4 regions of the Salipaludibacillus agaradhaerens genome follow, and region 4 is predicted to be linked to each of the others. Evidence: predicted binding sites of a transcription regulator. Region 4 holds the regulator's gene; each other region holds the start of a gene.
The links. The regulator Rex, encoded in region 4, represses fermentation and respiration genes when NADH is low (regulators of the CRP and FNR family bind a similar motif). The targets are predictions, from matches to a motif close to TTGTGAAATATTTCACAA.
Positions count from the first base shown of each region.

Region 1 (4,872 bases), 190 kb from region 4:
TTCTCTCATGTCATAACCCCCGCTTTTTTAATTCATCTATGGTTTACCAAAGACCTAACAGCTTCCACCATAGCCCACCGATACCAAGCCATACAATTATGTGAATGACGGATATAATAAGCCCTAGTGACCACCACTTGTTTTGACTCACGTAACCCGATCCGAAAAACACAGGAGCAGGACCACAGCTGTAATGTGTTAAACAACCAAACAAGTTACTAAAAAACGCAAGGATGAGTGCAGATACAAGTGGCGGAGCGCCTGCTGCTACTAAAACAGCAAGGAAAGCAGCGTACATAGCACTTACATGCGCCGTATTACTCGCAAAGAAATAATGTGAATAGAAGTAGACGACTGCAAGAATAATCAACGTCCATATCCAGTTAAAGCCACTTACCATATCACCCATGAGTGCACTGAACCAAGGAATCATTCCTAATTCGTTTAAGAAGGACGCTAGCATGACAAGCACAGCAAACCACACGAGAGTATCCCAGGCGCCTTCTTCTTTTTTAATATCAGCCCACGTTAATACTTGGCTTATAAGAAGGACAGATAAACCGATAAAAGCAGTGGCCGTGGCACTGATCTCAAAGTTCGACCCGAATATCCACAAAACGAGAACTAAGAGGAAAACACCGATCATTGCCCATTCTTCTCGTTTAAGGGAACCCATCTCTTTCAATTTATCAGCTGCCATTGTTGTTGCAGCTGGTGTTTCTTTTATTTCTGGAGGATACAACTTATAGATGACAAATGGAATTAGAATTAAACTAATAAGTCCAGGAACAAGTGCCGCTAATGCCCACCCCGTCCAAGACAGTGTTTCCCCTGTAATATCAAACGCAATTTGCATCGCTAAAGGGTTCGCAGCCATCGCAGTTAGGAACATTGCCGACGTGATCATATCCCCTTGAAATGTTACCTTTGTTAAGTAGCTTCCAATTTTTCTTTCAGTTCCGTCACCAACTTTTGAGCCATAGCTCTCTGAAAGTGAACGGACAATAGGAAACAAAATACCTCCTGAACGCGCCGTATTTGATGGCATCGCCGGTGATAAAATTAAATCACTTGCCACTATGGAATAAGAAAGTCCCAGTGTTTTTTTACCAAATCGCTTTACAAAAAGATACGCGACACGTGAACCTAATCCCGTCTTGATGAAACCACGAGAAATAAAGAAGGCGATAACGATAAGCCAAATCGTGGAATTTTGAAAACCTGATAGAGCTTCATCTATTGTCAGTGTCTGTGTCAGGACGGTGGCCGTTAACGCTAAAATAGCCACACTTCCCATTGGAAGAGGTTTAATGATAAGTCCAACTATCGTCGCCACAAAAATAGAAAAAAGATGCCATGCTTCTTGTTCTAGTCCTGCTGGTGCTGGGATAAACCAAAGAATGATGCCAATAGCTAATGTGATAAACAGAGGTTTCCATTTCACATCTGTTGGACGCCTGTTGTCTGATTTAGCCGTCTGGCTGCTTTGTCTCTTCTGCTTTACTGCCTGTGCCATACTATTCACTCCTTTTTTTAGACGAAGATCAAAAAGTTTGTGAAAAAAATCACATAATGTCTTAAAAAAAAGCCACTTTCATCTTCGCCAGACTCCTTAATCTTTCATCTTAATCGTATTAGAAAACCTGCGGCACAGATAGAAAATGAAAGTAGTTAAAGTGTTTTGAAAGTAAAAAAAGTAACGGCAGTAAAACCACATTTTGTCCAATTTAATAGCTATGTATTACACAGTCTCATACTCTCTTTCTAAATTGTCTCTTATCTCCCAAGCTTATGGGAAACAACAATCGATTCTGCTAATTGAAAAATCTTATGATGGAGATCTTCAGGTTCAATAATGATAAGCTGGTCTGCAAATCCGAGAAGATATCTTTTGGCGTCCTCTTCTGTATGAAATGATAATTTAACAGGTATGAAAGAGTCATGATCTTGAGCTCTAACTTCTACTACCCGTACAAAATGATTAGTAAAAGATAATGTTAGCAGCAATGATTTAGGCACCTTCACCCAAACATCATAAATAGGTAATTCTTCTATAAATGCTTTTTTGGAAGCTTCCCAATAACGAGCAATGTTAAAGTGCTTCGGTCTACAAAATGTCTCGTCAATAGTGACTGCAGTATGAATTCGTGACGCCCTGTAATTTCTAATTTCTCCATTTTCTTTAGCTGCAATGAAATACCAGTTGACCCCTTTAGCCACTAACCCAAGGGGTTCAACAATACGCTCACTTATTTGACCATCTGCTCGCTCGTAAACAATTTTTAATTTATGATCTTGCCATATAGCATCTTTCAAAACATCGAAAGTGTCTATTTTTTCTTTCCTACTTCGCCATGAACTGGTGTCAATATAAATCCGGTTCCAAACCTCTTTTGCTTTTTCACGATATATAGCAGGAATTGAGGAGATAACTTTATTTCTAGCTTCCTCTGATGGACGGGTCAATCCTAAATCGTCGAGTAATTGGTCCGACGGTGAAACAAACAACGCTTGTATTTCTGATTCTTTTAATCCCGTTAAATTAGTTTGAAAATTTTCGAGTAATGACCATCCCCCGTTTTTTCCACGTTCAGCAAAAACAGGGATACCGGCTCCGCTTAAAGCGTCCATATCCCGATAAATTGTGCGTTCAGATACTTCTAATTTTTCCGCCAATTCATTTGCAGTCATTCTCCCTTGAGCTTGCAGCATCAACAGAATCGTGAGCAATCGATCTCCCCTCATTCATCATCACCTTTTCACTCATCATTTATAGCTATAGTCATTTAATTAAATATGACACTTGTTGTCAAGTATAAGCTTTTATAATAAAGCTATCATATAACGAAAGGAATGGGATCTATGAAGTCACTAAAAGGGAAAGTTGCTCTCGTAACAGGAGGGAGCAGAGGAGCTGGTAGAGGTATAGCTATAGAGCTAGGGAAAGCTGGTGCGACGGTGTATATCACAGGTCGCAGTGTAAAAGGAGCTTCTACTAATCAGTGGCCTGGTACAATCGACGATACTGTCTCACAAATTGAAGCTCACGGTGGAAAAGGGATAGCAATCCAATGTGACCATACTCACGATTCAGAAACGGAAGCCGTTATTAATAAAATTCGTACAGAAGAGGGACAATTGGATGTGTTAGTTAATAATGTATGGGGAGCACATGACCTAAGTATTGATGCCAAACCTTTTTGGGACTTATCATTACAGAATTGGGACACGATGTTTACTGCAGGTGTTCGCGCCCAGTTAGCTACGAACTACTTTGCAATGCCACTCCTTCGTGAAAATAACCAAGCACTTATTATTCACACGACCTTCTGGGATGACGACAAGTACATCGGTCATTTTTATTACGATTTAGCCAAGCATTCACTCATTCGTATGGCTCATGGCCTTTCAATCGAGTTAAAAACGGACAATATTGCTGTTCTCGCCATTTCACCAGGATTTATGAGAACAGAACTTGTGTTGAAATACCATGAATTAGATGAGAAGCATTGGCAAGAGGCAGAAGAATTAACGGGAAGTGAAACGCCTCATTATGTCGGGCGTGGAATATTAGCTTTAGCTAGTGATCCCAATGTTATGGAGAAAAGCGGGAAGGTGTTTAAAGTAGGAGACTTAGCCAAAGAATATCAGTTTAGTGATATAGACGGACGTTATATTCCCCCTTTCACACTATAAAACAAACCATCAATCAGGGGGAGTTTTCGTTCTTCCCACTGATTGACCCGTTTAGTGAATCAGGACATTAGCGTCCGTTAGCTCCCACCTATATAGAGTAACCTCTCCTCACTATTTTGACATGGACGTTTACGGACGCTTATCTATGATAAATATTAATATGAAAACTCACAACGCAAATGATTTGTATAAAATAATCATCCTCTTTAAAAAATGACCATTGTCTTTATCTCTCAGGACACACGAACGTTGGACATTAAAAGGCCATGTTCACTAGCCTCATTGTCTCTCTGAAATTTTACAAAAAAGAACAACCGCAGTATACAAACAGCGGCTGTCCACATAAAAAAGTATTTTCTCCCGCCCGCCTAATTCTACAGGCACTACTCTCATTTTTCACAAATAGCAAAATCTAGCGAGGTAACATGATAAATAACAGAAGGCCTTCCAACTGTGTGATAATTCATCGTTTCTTCAACCATGCCTAATTCAAGTAAATAAGCTAAATATTTTCTCACTGACACTCGGGAAATCCCTGTTTCTTCTGCCAGCATATCTGTCGTAAACGATGCCCTTTCGGAAGCTTCAATGGTCTTTATGACTTTTTTTAAAGTTGGCTTTGTCAGTCCTTTAGGTAATTCTATCGTTTCTCCACTTCCATGGTGATCCTTTCGAAAGAGATTGTCATCCAAATCTTTTTGATGAAAATCATGTTGCTGATTCATGAAGCTATTCTCTTCTCGATAAGAGGCTAACGCTTTTTGAAATCGTTCAAATTCAAACGGCTTTATCAAGTAATCAACCGCTCCGAGCCTAAGCCCCTTTTTGATGCTTTCTTTATCCCGAGCTGCAGAAATAACCATCACATCAACGTTCTTATTAGCCATTCTAATTTTGGAAAGAAGCTCCCAACCGTTTTTACCAGGCATATAAATATCGAGTAAAATGAGATCAATGTCATGGGCATCGATAAATGGAAGAGCGTCTTCTACCGTCTTAAAACTATTGATGAGCTGATACCCGTCAATCTTCTCTAAGTAACGCTTATTAAACTCCGCTACCATTGGATCGTCTTCTACAATGATGACTTTAATCATTCTGTCTCACCCCGTGGTTGATAAGGTACTTTCACATAGACTGATGTGCCATTTCCCCATTCAGAATGCAGCTTCAATT
Region 1 is NZ_KV917378.1:2,277,230-2,282,101, forward strand. Features, by position in the region: gene BK581_RS10635 (fumarate hydratase) at 1-9, opposite strand, end outside; gene BK581_RS10640 (anion permease) at 44-1,516, opposite strand; gene BK581_RS10645 (helix-turn-helix transcriptional regulator) at 1,777-2,745, opposite strand; gene BK581_RS10650 (SDR family NAD(P)-dependent oxidoreductase) at 2,863-3,696, shown strand; gene BK581_RS10655 (response regulator) at 4,086-4,793, opposite strand; gene dcuS (DcuS/MalK family sensor histidine kinase) at 4,790-4,872, opposite strand, start outside.
Region 1: a site for Rex is predicted at 1,554-1,571, ahead of BK581_RS10640 (anion permease). Genes of this name have one in related genera too.

Region 2 (4,872 bases), 1.6 Mb from region 4:
ATTTAAAGCGCTAAATTACGAGTACCTGAATTTTTTTCTTCTGAAAACAAAGATGCTGCATAAGCTATATAGTGTGATATTTTTGTTAACGCACGTTTGTTCGTCTAAATGTAAGGTGGCTTGAATGTCATGAATCACTCATTTATTTGGGAGGGAGTTAGTTGAAAAGCGAGATGGATCATCATTTCATTATACGTGTTGTCCATCCACTTAACCTCTTGTTTAAAGAATATGAACAAGATTTTAAGTGTGCCATTTTTAGTTAGTGATGAGGATGCTTAAATGGTAGTTAGAAACTATCTACATCGCTGGTGAAAGTAAATGGTTTATATTTTATGAAAGAAGGCTATTAAACATAATGGGTTGATCAAGATCCCACATAAGAAAGGAAGTTATCATGACAACCTTGGATAAAACACTATTTTTACTTAAAAAATATCCCGAAATAATGGACGATTCTTTTATTTTTATAAGTGCTCATACGTCCTTAAAAGATAACTATACAAGGTTAATTTTTGAAAATGACATGAGCGAATATTATTACGTCTACTTTTTCCATTCAGAACTTGCTCCAGCTGATGTAGGAGCATTTTTTGATGAGATGGCTAAAGAATTGAAACAAAAGGTTAATGCGCTTAATTTTATTTTAGCTTCATCTCATTTAAAAGATCGCTATAAACAACTTTGCGACCAATTGAATATACGGTGGTTTGAAATAAATGATAACCGATTGAAAAAATGGTTGCACGTAAATAATTTAAATCAAGGAAATGTTGGAAAAGGGGAGGGTATGCTTTATGACGACCTGCTTATGTTGGCAGAGGACATTTTAAGAATGGATTTAAACAGTAGCTGGGCTGACTTTTCTCTCTTAGTTGGGACACAAGAGACGGCAGTTGCACCACAAGATAATGTAATGAAAAAACAGCGGCTTATACAAGTTTATTACAGGCAACGTTTAACGTACGAAGGAGTCATTCAATTAGAATATGAAAAAGATAGGATAAATCGTCAATGGCCACGCTGGCTGTCAGTCACAGTGAATGATATATCGACAAATAGAAGAGAAACAGCAGAACCATTTACGCATAGTGTGGATTTATTTGATAATTTAGACTGGACAACTGGGAAGATGTACCTTGACATACCGATAAACCGTGATGATCTCGAGATGAATGACATAGAAAAAGTGTATTTTCTTTTGGAGAAGTGGGGGTTTTCCCAAAAACATTCTTGCCACATTCGCTCTTTTACAGCAGAAAATAGGGATTACTTTATAACAAAATTAGTCTCTTTAACAATCCTATTAAAGACAGTAAATAAAGTACCAAATAAGGCGGGGAAAGTAATTATTTAGTAAACACATTTTATCACAAATAACTGTCCGTAAAAATTTCGCGTCAAAATAGAGAGAAGAGGTAAATCTATTAGGCGGGAGTACAGGACGTCTATGTCCTGATTGGAGATTCGTATTATGTGTTTGTTGAACACTACTTTGCCAGTAGGAGTGATTCAGGAAGAAGCGATGGAAAGGTATTGTGCTTTACAGATTGATAAGTTTTATCGCATCTCATCTATTAGGAGGGGAAGTAAAGGGGAATTAGGATTTATTGTCGTGGTAGTGACCTACAAAGTAAACCACCTTTGCTTGCAGATAGTTGGGCAATAAAATATTAAAAGGGCTAACTAAGAAAGTTCCGACCACCAAAGATTGATGGTCGGAACCTTATTGATAATTATTTAGCATCTAAATGCCATCTTCAATTGTGTTTCTTCTTATAAGAAGAACAAGCCAGTGGCCACTCCTATAAGCCCAATAAAGAATAATGTGTAAACAGGTTTGACAGGCATGTGGCCATCCATCTCCATAGCCTTCCCGAACATAAAGAATACGAGAGGGTGAACGAGAAATGGCATAGAAAAAATAAACGGTATTAAAGCAGCAGCTTCTGTCCCAAACATACCACCTTGAATGGCTGCAAAAAGACCGAAATGAGAAATAGCGCTTGTTTGAGCCATAGCGCCATAGTCCATCGGAATAGTAGCGAGACTAAGAAGGACTAACCCACCAAATACGGCACAAATCTGCCAGCCAAAAGAAAACTGCATGAGGGCATTAACTTCTTTTCTATCGCTTCCATCTGCCCGGCGAAGTTGTCGAAGTGAAAAAATAGTCAATATAATGCCTACTGAGACTAATATTAAAGTAGGGAAGATCCAAAGCTCACCACGTTCAGCACTAATAGCTAAAATTGAGAAAACAAAAATGTGTCCAAAAAATGGGATGTTAATCATAATAGGAGCCCGTCTTGCGGCTATATCTCCAAAGTCACCAGCTGTACATGCTCCTGTTAAACCGGAGTGGGACAGTGCACCTGCCATCCCCGGCGCCAAGTTTCGAGTATGATTTGTTCGCGAAAAGAACATTAGTAGTGCGATACCACCGAACATCCACATTAACTGTCCGAAGAAGCCGTAAACTAAGACTGAGTTTATCCCATCAATAGTAAACGCTTCACCAATTCGCGATCCACCGATCATGAAGTTTCCAGCTAAAACGACAGGAATACCTCCGAATAAAAGTGCTCTAATAGTTGGACCAAATGACCAACGATACATTATGGCACCTAACCCGGCAGCAATCATCATAGCAAAGAAAATTTGTGGTAAAGCAATAAGCGGCTGGATAATTTGAGCTATATGATAGGAAAGAATAAGAACGACAAATATTCCTGCAATCTCTATAATCCCTTTGCTCATATAGTGACGCTTATTCATGACAATGGCCTTCGTATCAATGCATATAAGAGCGCCAACAAGACCTATATACCCAATAAGAGGGTAATATTTACTTAACGGTGCTTCTACCCCTGTCCCTAAAATAAGGCGTGTCAAACCTTCTAAACCAAGTAATAAAAAGAATGATCTTACAATAAAAATGAGCTGAGTACGATTTGTACCTAAGACTGTTTCTTCCTCAGAAGGAACGATTGATAATTCCGTGTCATCTTCTTTATTGCTGAGTATCTTCCTTAGCTCCTGCCCACCAACAAAGAAAGACACAGTTAGGGCAATAATTGTTGTCCCCGCCATTAAACTAACGAATGGGAATTCAGCTAAACCAGGAGTTGCCACATCACTGACAACTAAAATATATCCCATTGCTAAACCAAAAATAACAATAATTAAAATAGGAGAATACCGTGTTCCAGCAACGATCGTTCTAGAAATAAGGATCATTGGAATAAGAAAAAACAGTAAAATCCAAAACTGATTAAAAAGTTGAACATTCATCATTTGATCTGCCATTTACTAACCCCTTATCATTTATGTGTTATATACCTCGTAAAATATTACCCTATTTCATACTATTTCACAATATGAGCCAGTACAATTTTAACAGGTCGACAGTTTAAACTGGTTAAAATCAAGGCATAAAAATATTTTGTCATAAAAAAGTCAAAATGAATACGCTGTCATTGTGAATGTGAAATACTTCACAATTTGTTCATTTAAATTTTTGTCGTGAGAGGCTATAATCAAAGTGTAATATAAATTAAATAAGCGCTTAAAAAATTTAAAAACTCATGTGAATATTTTCACATATTGAAGGAGGCATTTATCATGGCTGTTGAAGAAAAGAAGTTAAAGAAAGTTAATGACACAACAAAAATGATTAACACGCTAGTTGAGCAAGGAAAGAAGGCCCATCAAACATTGTTGACCTTCGATCAGGAGCAAATTAACTCGATCGTACATGAAATGGCCCTTGCTGGTTTAGATCAGCACATGCCGTTAGCAAAAATGGCTGTTGAAGAAACAGGCAGAGGTGTTTACGAAGATAAGATTATCAAAAATATCTTCGCGACAGAATATGTTCACAATGCTATTAAGTATGATAAAACAATCGGCGTCATCAACGAGAATGAACACGAAGAAATGATTGAAATTGCTGAACCAGTAGGTGTAGTTGCAGGTGTAACTCCTGTGACAAATCCAACTTCAACAACGATGTTCAAAGCACTTATTTCTATTAAAACAGGTAATCCCATCATTTTTGCTTTTCATCCATCCGCACAAAAATGTAGTGCGAAAGCCGCGGACGTGTTACACCAAGCAGCGGTGAAGGCTGGTGCACCTGAAGGTTGTATCCAATGGATTGAAGCACCATCTATTGAAGCCACTCAGCAATTAATGAACCATCCAGGTGTTGCAGTTGTTCTGGCTACTGGCGGAGCTGGAATGGTTAAATCGGCTTATAGTACAGGTAAACCGGCGTTAGGCGTGGGTCCAGGGAACGTGCCTTGTTACATTGAAAAAACAGCTAACGTTAAGCAAGCAGTAAATGATCTCATTCTTTCGAAAACATTTGATAACGGGATGATTTGTGCTTCTGAACAAGCAGTTATTATTGATAAAGAAATTTACGAAGAAACGAAAGCGTTATTAATTGATAATAAGTGTCACTTCTTAAGTGATGAAGAACGTAAAAAAGTTGAAAAGCTTGTTATTAATGAAGATACGTGTGCCGTTAATCCACAGATCGTTGGTAAGCCAGCTGCTGAAATTGCGAAACTTGCTGGAGTAACAGTACCTCAAGAAACGAAGATACTTATTGCAGAACTGAAAACTGTAGGACCAGAGTCTCCGTTATCACGAGAGAAATTAAGCCCAGTACTTGCTTGCTATAAAGTTAAAAATCACGAAGAAGGCTTTAAGCGCGCTGAGGAAATGCTTGAGTTTGGTGGGCTTGGTCACTCTGCGGTTATCCATTCCGACAATGACGATCTTATTAGAGAATATGGATTAAGAATGAAAGCTGGCCGTGTTATCGCTAATTCGCCATCTTCCCAAGGTGCAATCGGAGATATC
Region 2 is NZ_KV917378.1:532,444-537,315, forward strand. Features, by position in the region: gene BK581_RS02490 (hypothetical protein) at 398-1,357, shown strand; gene BK581_RS02495 (hypothetical protein) at 1,475-1,669, shown strand; gene BK581_RS02500 (hypothetical protein) at 1,777-3,309, opposite strand; gene adhE (bifunctional acetaldehyde-CoA/alcohol dehydrogenase) at 3,625-4,872, shown strand, end outside.
Region 2: a site for Rex is predicted at 3,486-3,503, ahead of adhE (bifunctional acetaldehyde-CoA/alcohol dehydrogenase). Genes of this name have one in related genera too.

Region 3 (4,872 bases), 2.2 Mb from region 4:
CATTATCCCACAGATAATGATCCTGCTTTACTCGTGCATACTATGTCTGGTGAACTAGTAGCCTATAATTCTGCTTGTACACATCTTATGTGTCCTGTGTTTTACAAAAAAGAAACAGATACACTCCTTTGTCCGTGTCATAAAGGCTATTTTGATGTTAATAACGGACATCCGCTTGAAGGACCACCACAAAGAGAGCTCCCTATGATTCATTTAGAGATAGACGCTAATATTATTTATGCCGTAGGTAGGTCGTATCGCCATGAGTAAAAAAATATGTTGGATCATTATTTTTATAACGATAGCTATTAATGTCGTTATGGTTCAATGGACAGTCGAATCTTATTTAGGAAGAGAGTACGAAAAAGTGATTGTCTTTTCAGCAATAGGGGTAGTGGGGGCTTTCATCGCTTTTTTTGCTTATTTAAATTGGAGAAAGGTTGAGTACACCCATTCAAGTAAAGAAGAATAGGTGTGATCAGTAATCGTGTTACTTAACCGAGGGGACAAGAAGTTCACGATAAACGAACTTATAAATGTGGTTAGTGACTTGAAAAACAATTCATTATGTCCTACTAACCTGAGCAAAACATAATGTTGGGAGAGATAACGATGGCACGAATAACGAGATGGGAACCGGAAGATCCTTCTTTTTGGGAAAGTGAAGGGAAGTATCATGCACGGAGAAATTTATGGATTTCTATTACAGCTTTATTTTTAGCATTTGCTGTTTGGCAAATTTGGTCTGTTATGGCGACTAATTTGAATGATATAGGATTTAATTATACTGAAAGTGAATTGTTTTTATTAACCGCTTTACCAGGACTGACTGGCGCAACGTTAAGAATAATATATACTTTTCTCGTTCCAATTTTTGGCGGAAGGAATTGGACTGTCATCAGTACAGCATCATTACTAATTCCCGCAGTGGGCATTGGTTTTGCTGTTCAAAATCCTGAAACACCTTTCTGGATAATGGCTCTATTAGCGGCTTTATGTGGATTTGGCGGAGGGAATTTCGCTTCCAGTATGTCAAATATTAGCTTTTTCTATCCTAAGAAAGCAAAAGGAACGGCACTTGGATTGAATGCAGGGATAGGCAATCTCGGTGTGAGTGCTGTTCAACTATTATCCCCACTGGTCATAGCCTTTGCGCTTTTTGGTCCATTAGGGGGAGCTCCACAGTATCTTGGTGATGGGAAAGAAGTATTTATGCAAAATGCTGCTTTTATTTGGGTGTTGCCTATAGCTTTTACAGTTGTGGCTGCTTTTTTTGGAATGGATAATTTGCCGACGATGAAAACGTCGATCAAAGAACAGGCTGTTATTTTTAAAAATAAGCATACATGGATTATGACGTGGTTGTATACGATGTGTTTTGGCTCCTTCATTGGCTATGCAGCAGCTTTTCCGTTATTGACACGTACAGAATTCCCAGAAGTTAATGTGCTTCAAATTGCGTTTATTGGACCATTACTCGGTGCTCTCATTCGCCCGATAGGAGGTTGGTTATCAGATAAACTTGGTGGAGCATTCGTCACGTTTTGGGATATCCTCTTGTTAATCGGAAGTACTCTTGGTGTTATGTATTTTTATAACAGCGGTAACTTTACCGGATTTCTTATTATGTTTATTATCGTATTTATTGCTACTGGTATTGCTAATGGCTCAACATTTAGAATGATCCCTTTTATTTTTGAACAAAAAGAAGCTGCTTCCGTCATTGGTTTTACTTCCGCGATAGCTGCCTATGGCGCTTTTCTAATACCGAGTTTATTTGGTTGGTCAATCGATGTGACCGGTATGGCTAATTTAGCGCTAGGTATTTTTATAGTTTACTACATTGTTAGCTTAGCACTTCATTGGTACTATTACTCTCGAAAAGGAGCAGAAGTTAAGTGTTAAAAAGATAGGTAAAAGCTTGATTATTTAAAAGATGAATGAATAGGTGATCACAGGCTTGATATCAACACTAGCCTGTGATTTTTAGAAAGAATAAACGTCATAAAATAGTCAACTTATTTTACTTTAAAACTTTTAAAATAGTGTTAACATAAACTAAGAGATGATTTTACTCACATTATTTCACTATTTTCTTTTGGCGAGGCGGGAAATGTAATGGAAAAACAAAAGCTAAAAATGAAGCGTTTTTTTAATGAGATTTCTGAGGCTAATAAAGAACTGTTATTAAAAAACGGTTTAGAGATCAATGTTAAAAGCGGCACGTTTTTATTCTATGAAGGTGATTTCCCCGAGCATGTCTATCTTGTAAGATCGGGCAAAGTTAGGCTGAGCAAAATGACGTCAGAAGGTAAAGAGTTTTCTATTCATCTAAAGCAAAAAGATGAACTAGTTGGAGAAGTTGGGCTGTTCAATGAAATGTCCATTAGTGTAACTGCTGAAGTCATAGAAAATGCGTCACTTGTCCGCTTTGATCGACACACATTGGAAGCGCTATTTCGAGAAAATGGTGAAATTGCTGTGGCCTTTATGAAATGGTTTGCCCGACATACCCAATCAACACAGGCTAAATTTAGAGATTTAATTTTGTGTGGTAAAACAGGCGCTATTTATTCAACTTTAATTCGTTTTAGTAATTCCTACGGGATAGAGAAACCAGACGGCGTTTTTATAAATGTGCAATTAACTAACCAAGATATTGCTAACTACATTGGTACTACAAGGGAAAGTGTCAATAGGTTGTTGAATGACTTAAAAAAAGCTGAGGTTCTTTCCATTACAAATGGTTACATCACGATTCATAGGTTGGAATTTTTAAAAGACTACTTGCACTGTGGTGACTGTCCAGTTGAAATATGCACTATCTAAAAACGTTTCTCACGACATGCTATGTTGTGAGAACTTTTCAATTCTCTCAAAGAAGAGATTATCGCTCCTCAACAGGATAAACAGTTAGTGAGTCACCGGAAAAAATCTGTTCACCTTCTGATGTGATAAGCGTGTAAGAATCAGTGTTGTCCACAGTGGGGGGCACTAGGATACCGCGTGCTAGTCGCTTATTATATTGCCAAATTTCCACATTTGTGCCTGCCATTGATCGCTGTCGAGCTTTATCAATATAGTTAGCCCATTTTTGAAACCCATGGTATAAATAGGCTGGTTCACCTTGTTGATCATATCCTAGTAAGGCCTTTTTATCGTCTATCTTAGCGGATAAATCTGTAGCAAGTTCATCGACTAAGTAATAAAGTTCCTTACAACAGTTGAATGGAATATCATCTTCGCACGTTAATATTAAGTTATGATCAGAATTATGATGTTTAAACACGATGTCTATAGGTGCAGACGTTAATGTCTTTCTATAATGATCGTCATGGAATGTAAAGCCATGGTCAAACAATATAGGCGAAATACCGCGTATTGTTGAATAGGAAAATGTGACTGTGAGCATAGACTTTTTACCCCTCCTTAAGTAACACGATAAGATCATTATAGCAGGCTTCAAAAGAAGAGGCTGTGGGGAAAATCACATCACACTAATTAGTCTTGTGATTACCATCACATACAAAGATGTGGACATATAGTACACTCAGTACAATTAAGCATGAGGAAAGAAGGTGATTTCATGAAATGGTATATCCCAAAGGAGCATGGGGCATGGGCGATGTTCATTATCCCATTTTGGACAGGGGCCGCCATCTCTGGCTTATCTTGGCATCATCTTATTTTCTTTATAGGACTGACTGCGCTCTATTTTGCTCAAGCACCACTATTGACGTTTATCAGGCAGCCAAAGCATCAAGATATATGGCCGTCCTTCTTGATATATACAGGAATTGGATTAAGTATAACAGTACCCTACATCGTCAGTGAAGTGTATTTAATTTATATCTTTTTAAGTATTTTGCCACTATTCTTAGTGAATAGTTTGTTTGCAAAATTAAAAAAGGAACGTTTTTTTATAAATGATCTTTCAGCTATCGTAGCTTTGTCAGCTCTTCTGTTATCAGCTTATGTGATTGGATCAGGAGAATTACGGGCAGAAGCTTTTCACTATATGCTTCTTATCATTGTTTTCTTTGTGGCCAGTGTTTTTCATGTAAAGGCTCTTATACGAGAGAAGAATAATAAACCCTTTAAACTGGTGTCACTGGTATATCATATCGTTATTACGGTTTTAGCTTTTCTAACAGGCTGGCTCATGGCTGGAGTAGTCTTTTTATTAACATTAGGTAAAACGGCACTTATTCCTAAAAAATATTTAAGCAAGCCGAGGCAAATTGGGATAGTGGAAATCGTTAACAGTGCTGTTTTTCTAGTTTTATTAGTTAGTGGTTATTATGTCTTTGCCTGAATAAATGCTTGCCAGACCCTCATACTAAGGAAAATAACTTTGAGGTGATAGGATGAGTCAGCGTCATCAATTTAAACCAGGTGATAAAGCCCCTAACAACGGAAAGTATGTGGAAATAGGGGAAACAGGAAGTATGGTACAAAACCCACAACAAATTCATTTGGAGACAGGGGATACGTTTCCAGAAACGAGAAATCATAATCGTGTATGGACATATAAAAGAAAGCCATAATCACGAAGTTCTACTTCCTAAATTAAGTATACAAGTGGTTCGGACCAGTTTCTTTACACGGAAACTGGTTTAAATTTTGCTGACTAGGAACGTCTCCTCGCTAACTCAAAGGTGCCGAGCGACTAGACTGACATCAACTGTACACGTGTTTACAAAGGAGAGATGCTTAATCCTGCCCAAATATAAAACAATGCATCAAGGCCCATACAGTGATCTTTGGCTAAATGATGCGATATATCCTTTCGCTTACTTCATAGGATGATGGGACCTTAGGGCGCCAAGGATACTCAGACAGTCACCGTTTTTCCGCAGTCCTTGAAAAAGA
Region 3 is NZ_KV917378.1:4,261,899-4,266,770, forward strand. Features, by position in the region: gene BK581_RS19535 (Rieske 2Fe-2S domain-containing protein) at 1-270, shown strand, start outside; gene BK581_RS19540 (hypothetical protein) at 263-472, shown strand; gene BK581_RS19545 (NarK family nitrate/nitrite MFS transporter) at 613-1,905, shown strand; gene BK581_RS19550 (Crp/Fnr family transcriptional regulator) at 2,119-2,829, shown strand; gene BK581_RS19555 (hypothetical protein) at 2,888-3,412, opposite strand; gene BK581_RS19560 (YwiC-like family protein) at 3,587-4,315, shown strand; gene BK581_RS19565 (YjzC family protein) at 4,368-4,547, shown strand.
Region 3: a site for Rex is predicted at 3,508-3,525, ahead of BK581_RS19560 (YwiC-like family protein). Genes of this name have one in related genera too.

Region 4 (4,872 bases):
ATGACTAATTTCACATCATTCGGCTGTTTCCGCTAATTCTGTTTTACGTTGTTTTTTAACCTCATGCCCTAGTAAGAATCCAGCTGGAACGGAAAGTACCGCTAAAACAGCTATGATAAGAAACCCTTCCGTAATAGCTGTTAAGCTCGCTTCTTCTATGCTTCCACCATTGCCGGTCATCACTTGGCCTCTGCGAACCTCAAAATAAATTGACACGAAGACAATTCCTAATGCTGAGCTCATTTGACGTAAGACATTATTCATCGCTGAACCTCGTGAAACAAACTTATCTGGGATCGCATTGATGCCTGCTGTCGTTGCAGGCATAGTACTTAACCCCATGCCAATCCCTCTCACAGCATTCAATAAGAAGACAACCCAGATGGCTGTTTCCATATCAATAAAGCCGAGAAGTGCTGTTCCAATCGCCACGATACAAAGCCCCGGCGTCACAACTAAAGCAGGTCCGTGCTGATCGAGGAGCTTTCCACCAATTGTCATAAATATCCCGGTAAGGAGCGCAGCCGGTAGAAACACCACGCCTGTCATTATCGCCCCATAGCCATAGACGTGTTGAATAAGCAGGGGGATTAAAAATATACCACCGAATAAACTGATTGAGCTAATCATCGCAATCCACACACTATACGCATATGCCGGCACACGCATAATAGATAAATCTAATAATGGTTGCTCTGTGCGATTTTCTATTTTCACGAAGCAATAAATTGCAATAACACCTAACACGACTAGAGCTAAATTCACTGGAGCAGTTAAATGCGCTAGTTCAGATACCCTCCCAAGTGCTAGTAAAATCGAGCCAACACCAAGCGTTACAGTGAAGAACCCCCATTTATCAAAACGGATACCTGACATTTTTTCAGACTTTTGAAGATACATATAAGAAAAGATCAATCCTAAAAGACCTGTAGGAATATTACATAAAAACAGCCATGGCCATGATCCAAGTTCAATAATGACACCGCCTAATGTTGGACCAATGGTTGGGGCCATCATGGCGGCCACTCCCCAAACACCTGTGGCTAGTCCTCTCTCATCACGAGGAAATACCTCAAAGATAAGGGCTAGAGAGAGCGGCATCATAACGCCACCACCTATGCCTTGCAGACCTCTAAAAGCAATTAAGGAGGGTAAATTCCAAGAAAGTGAACCTAGTAGTGATCCAAGTAAGAATACTGCGAGCCCAGCCATATAAAGTTGCTTCTTACCAAATTTATCACCTAAAAAACCGGTCAGCGGCATAACCATCCCCATAGTGACCATAAAAATCGTAATGACCCAGCCAGTAGCGACCGCATCAGCCTCAAACACAGTCATTAAATGAGGGACTGCGGGATTTAACATACTATTATTTAAAATGATGGTAAAAGTACCTAATAAAACGGTTATGACCACAAGCCATTTTTGCGAGATTTTTGCCATAAATAAGACAGCCTTCTTTCGGTTCACGAAATAGTAATCTATTTCTACTATACCATGAGTTTCATTAATTAAAATTAAAAATGCATATATATCTATTTGAACGAAATACAGCTGCAAAAAACGTTTTATCACATTGGTTTTTCGCTATAGACTGACCCGTTCCCATAGGTTCATCTTCAGTGACAGTCCTTTTTATTACAAAAATCATGTCTTCTGTAGATGGTTCGTTAATCATTGACGACTTTTAATTATTCCTGCGCTTGGATGTTCGTTCACTCATTTTAACAACAGTCTTCTTTACAGCGTTCAGTCATCCATTCTTTGTCTTACGAGCCTTGCGTCATTCAGGTACGGATGACCTGTCCAAATTACCCGCAGTCGTGTAACACTCATCTAGGTACTATATCTTCTCTAATGAACACTTTTCTCCTCTACAATGTTAAAAGCTGCCTATTATAAGGCAGCTTTTAACACGATGCAGCTCATATTTTAAGTATCAACTTTCTCTATAAAGGATAGTGCTTTAAAAAGTAGATGAGGGATTGAAGTTCCACTGACAGATCAATATGATGAACACGAACGTCAGACGGAACCGACAGTCTCGCAGGCGTAAAATTCAAAATCCCTTTAATACCTGCTTTTACTAAGTCATCAGCGATAGGTTGTGCCGCTTGAGATGGCACAGTCAAAATGACCACTTCCACACTGCTTTCCGCCACACGCTCTTTAAATTCATCCAGATGATAAACGGGCACACCACCTATTTCTTTCCCAACCTTATCTGCTGCTACATCAAATGCCATATCAATTTTTGTATTATTGCTTTTGCTAAAATTATAATTTAAAAAAGCCGTTCCTAAATTACCAACCCCAACAAGTGTCACCTTCGTTAATTCATCTTGGTCAAGCGTTTTTCTGAAAAAAGATAATAGATAATTCACGTTATATCCGTAGCCTTTTTTGCCGAGAGCACCAAAATAGGAAAAATCCCTACGTATTGTGGCTGAATCGACCTTTACCGCTTCACTTAATTCTGAAGATGAGACGCGGTGTTTACCTGACGCTTGTAAGCCTTCTAAAAATCGATAGTACAATGGCAATCGTTTTGCTGTTGCCTGAGGAATTTTTGCTTGATCTAGATCCATAACTGCTCCGCCTCCTTCTTAAATATAATAGCTACCTTGGCTAACCAACTAAGTATTAAAATGCATTCATTAAGTTAAGTATGTTATCGTTTAAAATCCCCATTTTTTCCACCCGTTTTCTCCACGAGAAATGTCTCACCAATGACCATCCCTTTATCCACTGCTTTGCACATATCATATATAGTCAATGCGGTCGCAGAAGCTGATGTTAGCGCTTCCATTTCTACTCCTGTATTCCCTTTTGTCTTAACTGACGCTTCAATTTTCAATTGGTATGTATCAGCATTCACATCCCAATCAAAACGAATATCGACTCCTGACAGTGCTAACGGATGACACATTGGAATCCACTGAGACGTATTTTTAGCAGCCATAATCCCTGCAACTTGCGCCACACTGAGAACATCCCCTTTAGCCATCGTCCCTTGTTGGATATTTTCATAGATTTCTTTAGTGACAAAAAGACTTGTTTGGGCCACTGCTGTTCGAACTGTTTCCTGTTTATCGGAAATATCAACCATACGTGCCCGACCTTGTTCATTAAAGTGTGTGAAGTCTCCCATGTTTATCCCCCTTTTTTCCACTTCTATTGTACACTATTTTTTCACAATCTGCATAATAAAGCATGGAAGTCTTGCGATAAACCTTTTCTCTCATGTACACTTAGCTTGTGAACGGTACGGAAATTGAATTGTGAGGTTACAGTGATGATTTTATTACAATGTACACAATTGTCGAAGTCATTCGGTACAGAGAAAATACTCTCCGATGTAAAATTAGAAATAAAAAGTCGGGAGCGTATCGCCCTTGTAGGCAGAAACGGGGCCGGTAAATCAACGCTTCTGAAAATTCTAACCGGTGAGTTATCGTACGACTCAGGGCAAATTGTCATTCCTAAGGATGTCAGTATGGGTTACTTAGCGCAAAATAGCGGCCTTCATACAGAAAGAAGTATATGGGACGAAATGATGACCGTTTTTGAGCCACTTCGGAAAATGGAAGCATCTTTGCGAGCACTTGAGGAGAAAATGAGTGATCCATCTCAAAAAGATCATGTTAAAATTCTTCAAGAATATGATCAGCTACAGCAAGACTTTAAAGATAAGGGTGGCTTTCAATACGAGGCTGATACACGAAGTATTTTATCAGGATTAAGTTTTAACCATTTTGATTATAATACGTCCATCTCATCGTTAAGTGGGGGACAAAAAACCCGACTTTCACTCGGTAAATTGCTTTTATCAAAGCCTGATTTACTCATTTTGGACGAACCTACAAACCATTTGGACATTGCCACTTTAACTTGGCTCGAACAATACTTATCTGGTTATGACGGAGCAGTGTTGATCGTCTCACACGATCGCTATTTTTTAGACAAAGTTGTGGATTATGTCTATGAGCTATCCTTTCATCAAACAGTTAAATATACCGGTAATTACTCGAAGTATTTAGAGCAAAAAGCTGCTCGATTAGAGCAAGAAATGAAGCTTTATGAAAAACAACAGGACGAGATGAAGCGACTTGAAGAATTCGTGCAAAAAAACCTTGCCCGCGCCTCTACTAGTAATCGTGCGAAAAGCCGGCGCAAACAGTTAGAACGTATGACGGTGATGGACAGGCCTAAATCGGATGATTATTCAGCCAATTTTCATTTTGATATCCAAAAGCAGAGTGGAAATGACGTGCTTACAATTGACGATCTCACACTAGGTTATGATGGACATGTTCTGTTTAAGCAGGCAAATCTAAGGCTTACTCGAGGGGAAAGCCTCGCTCTTATTGGGCCAAATGGTATTGGAAAATCCACGCTCATAAAGGCCATTGCAGGGAAACATAAGCCATTGAACGGAAATATTACTTATGGCAGTAACGTCACAATCGGTTATTATGATCAAGAGCAGGCAGCACTCAGCTCGAATAAAACGGTCCTTCAAGAGCTCTGGGATGACTATCCAGACACGAATGAAAAAGATATACGGACGGTCCTTGGAAACTTTCTTTTCAGTGGTGAAGACGTGTTAAAAATCGTCTACGATTTAAGTGGTGGTGAAAAGGCAAGATTGGCGTTAGCCAAATTAATGATGCAAAAGGCAAACTTGCTCATCCTTGATGAACCTACCAACCACTTAGATTTAGACAGTAAAGAAGTATTAGAAAACGCACTTATTGAGTATCCAGGGACATTACTCTTCGTCTCCCATGATCGTTATTTTGTTAATCGCATGGCCACAAGGGTAGCTGAATTATCTCAAACAGGGATGATGAGTTACTTAGGTGATTATGA
Region 4 is NZ_KV917378.1:2,085,943-2,090,814, forward strand. Features, by position in the region: gene BK581_RS09770 (MDR family MFS transporter) at 16-1,443, opposite strand; gene BK581_RS09775 (redox-sensing transcriptional repressor Rex) at 1,950-2,588, opposite strand; gene moaC (cyclic pyranopterin monophosphate synthase MoaC) at 2,672-3,151, opposite strand; gene BK581_RS09785 (ABC-F family ATP-binding cassette domain-containing protein) at 3,296-4,872, shown strand, end outside.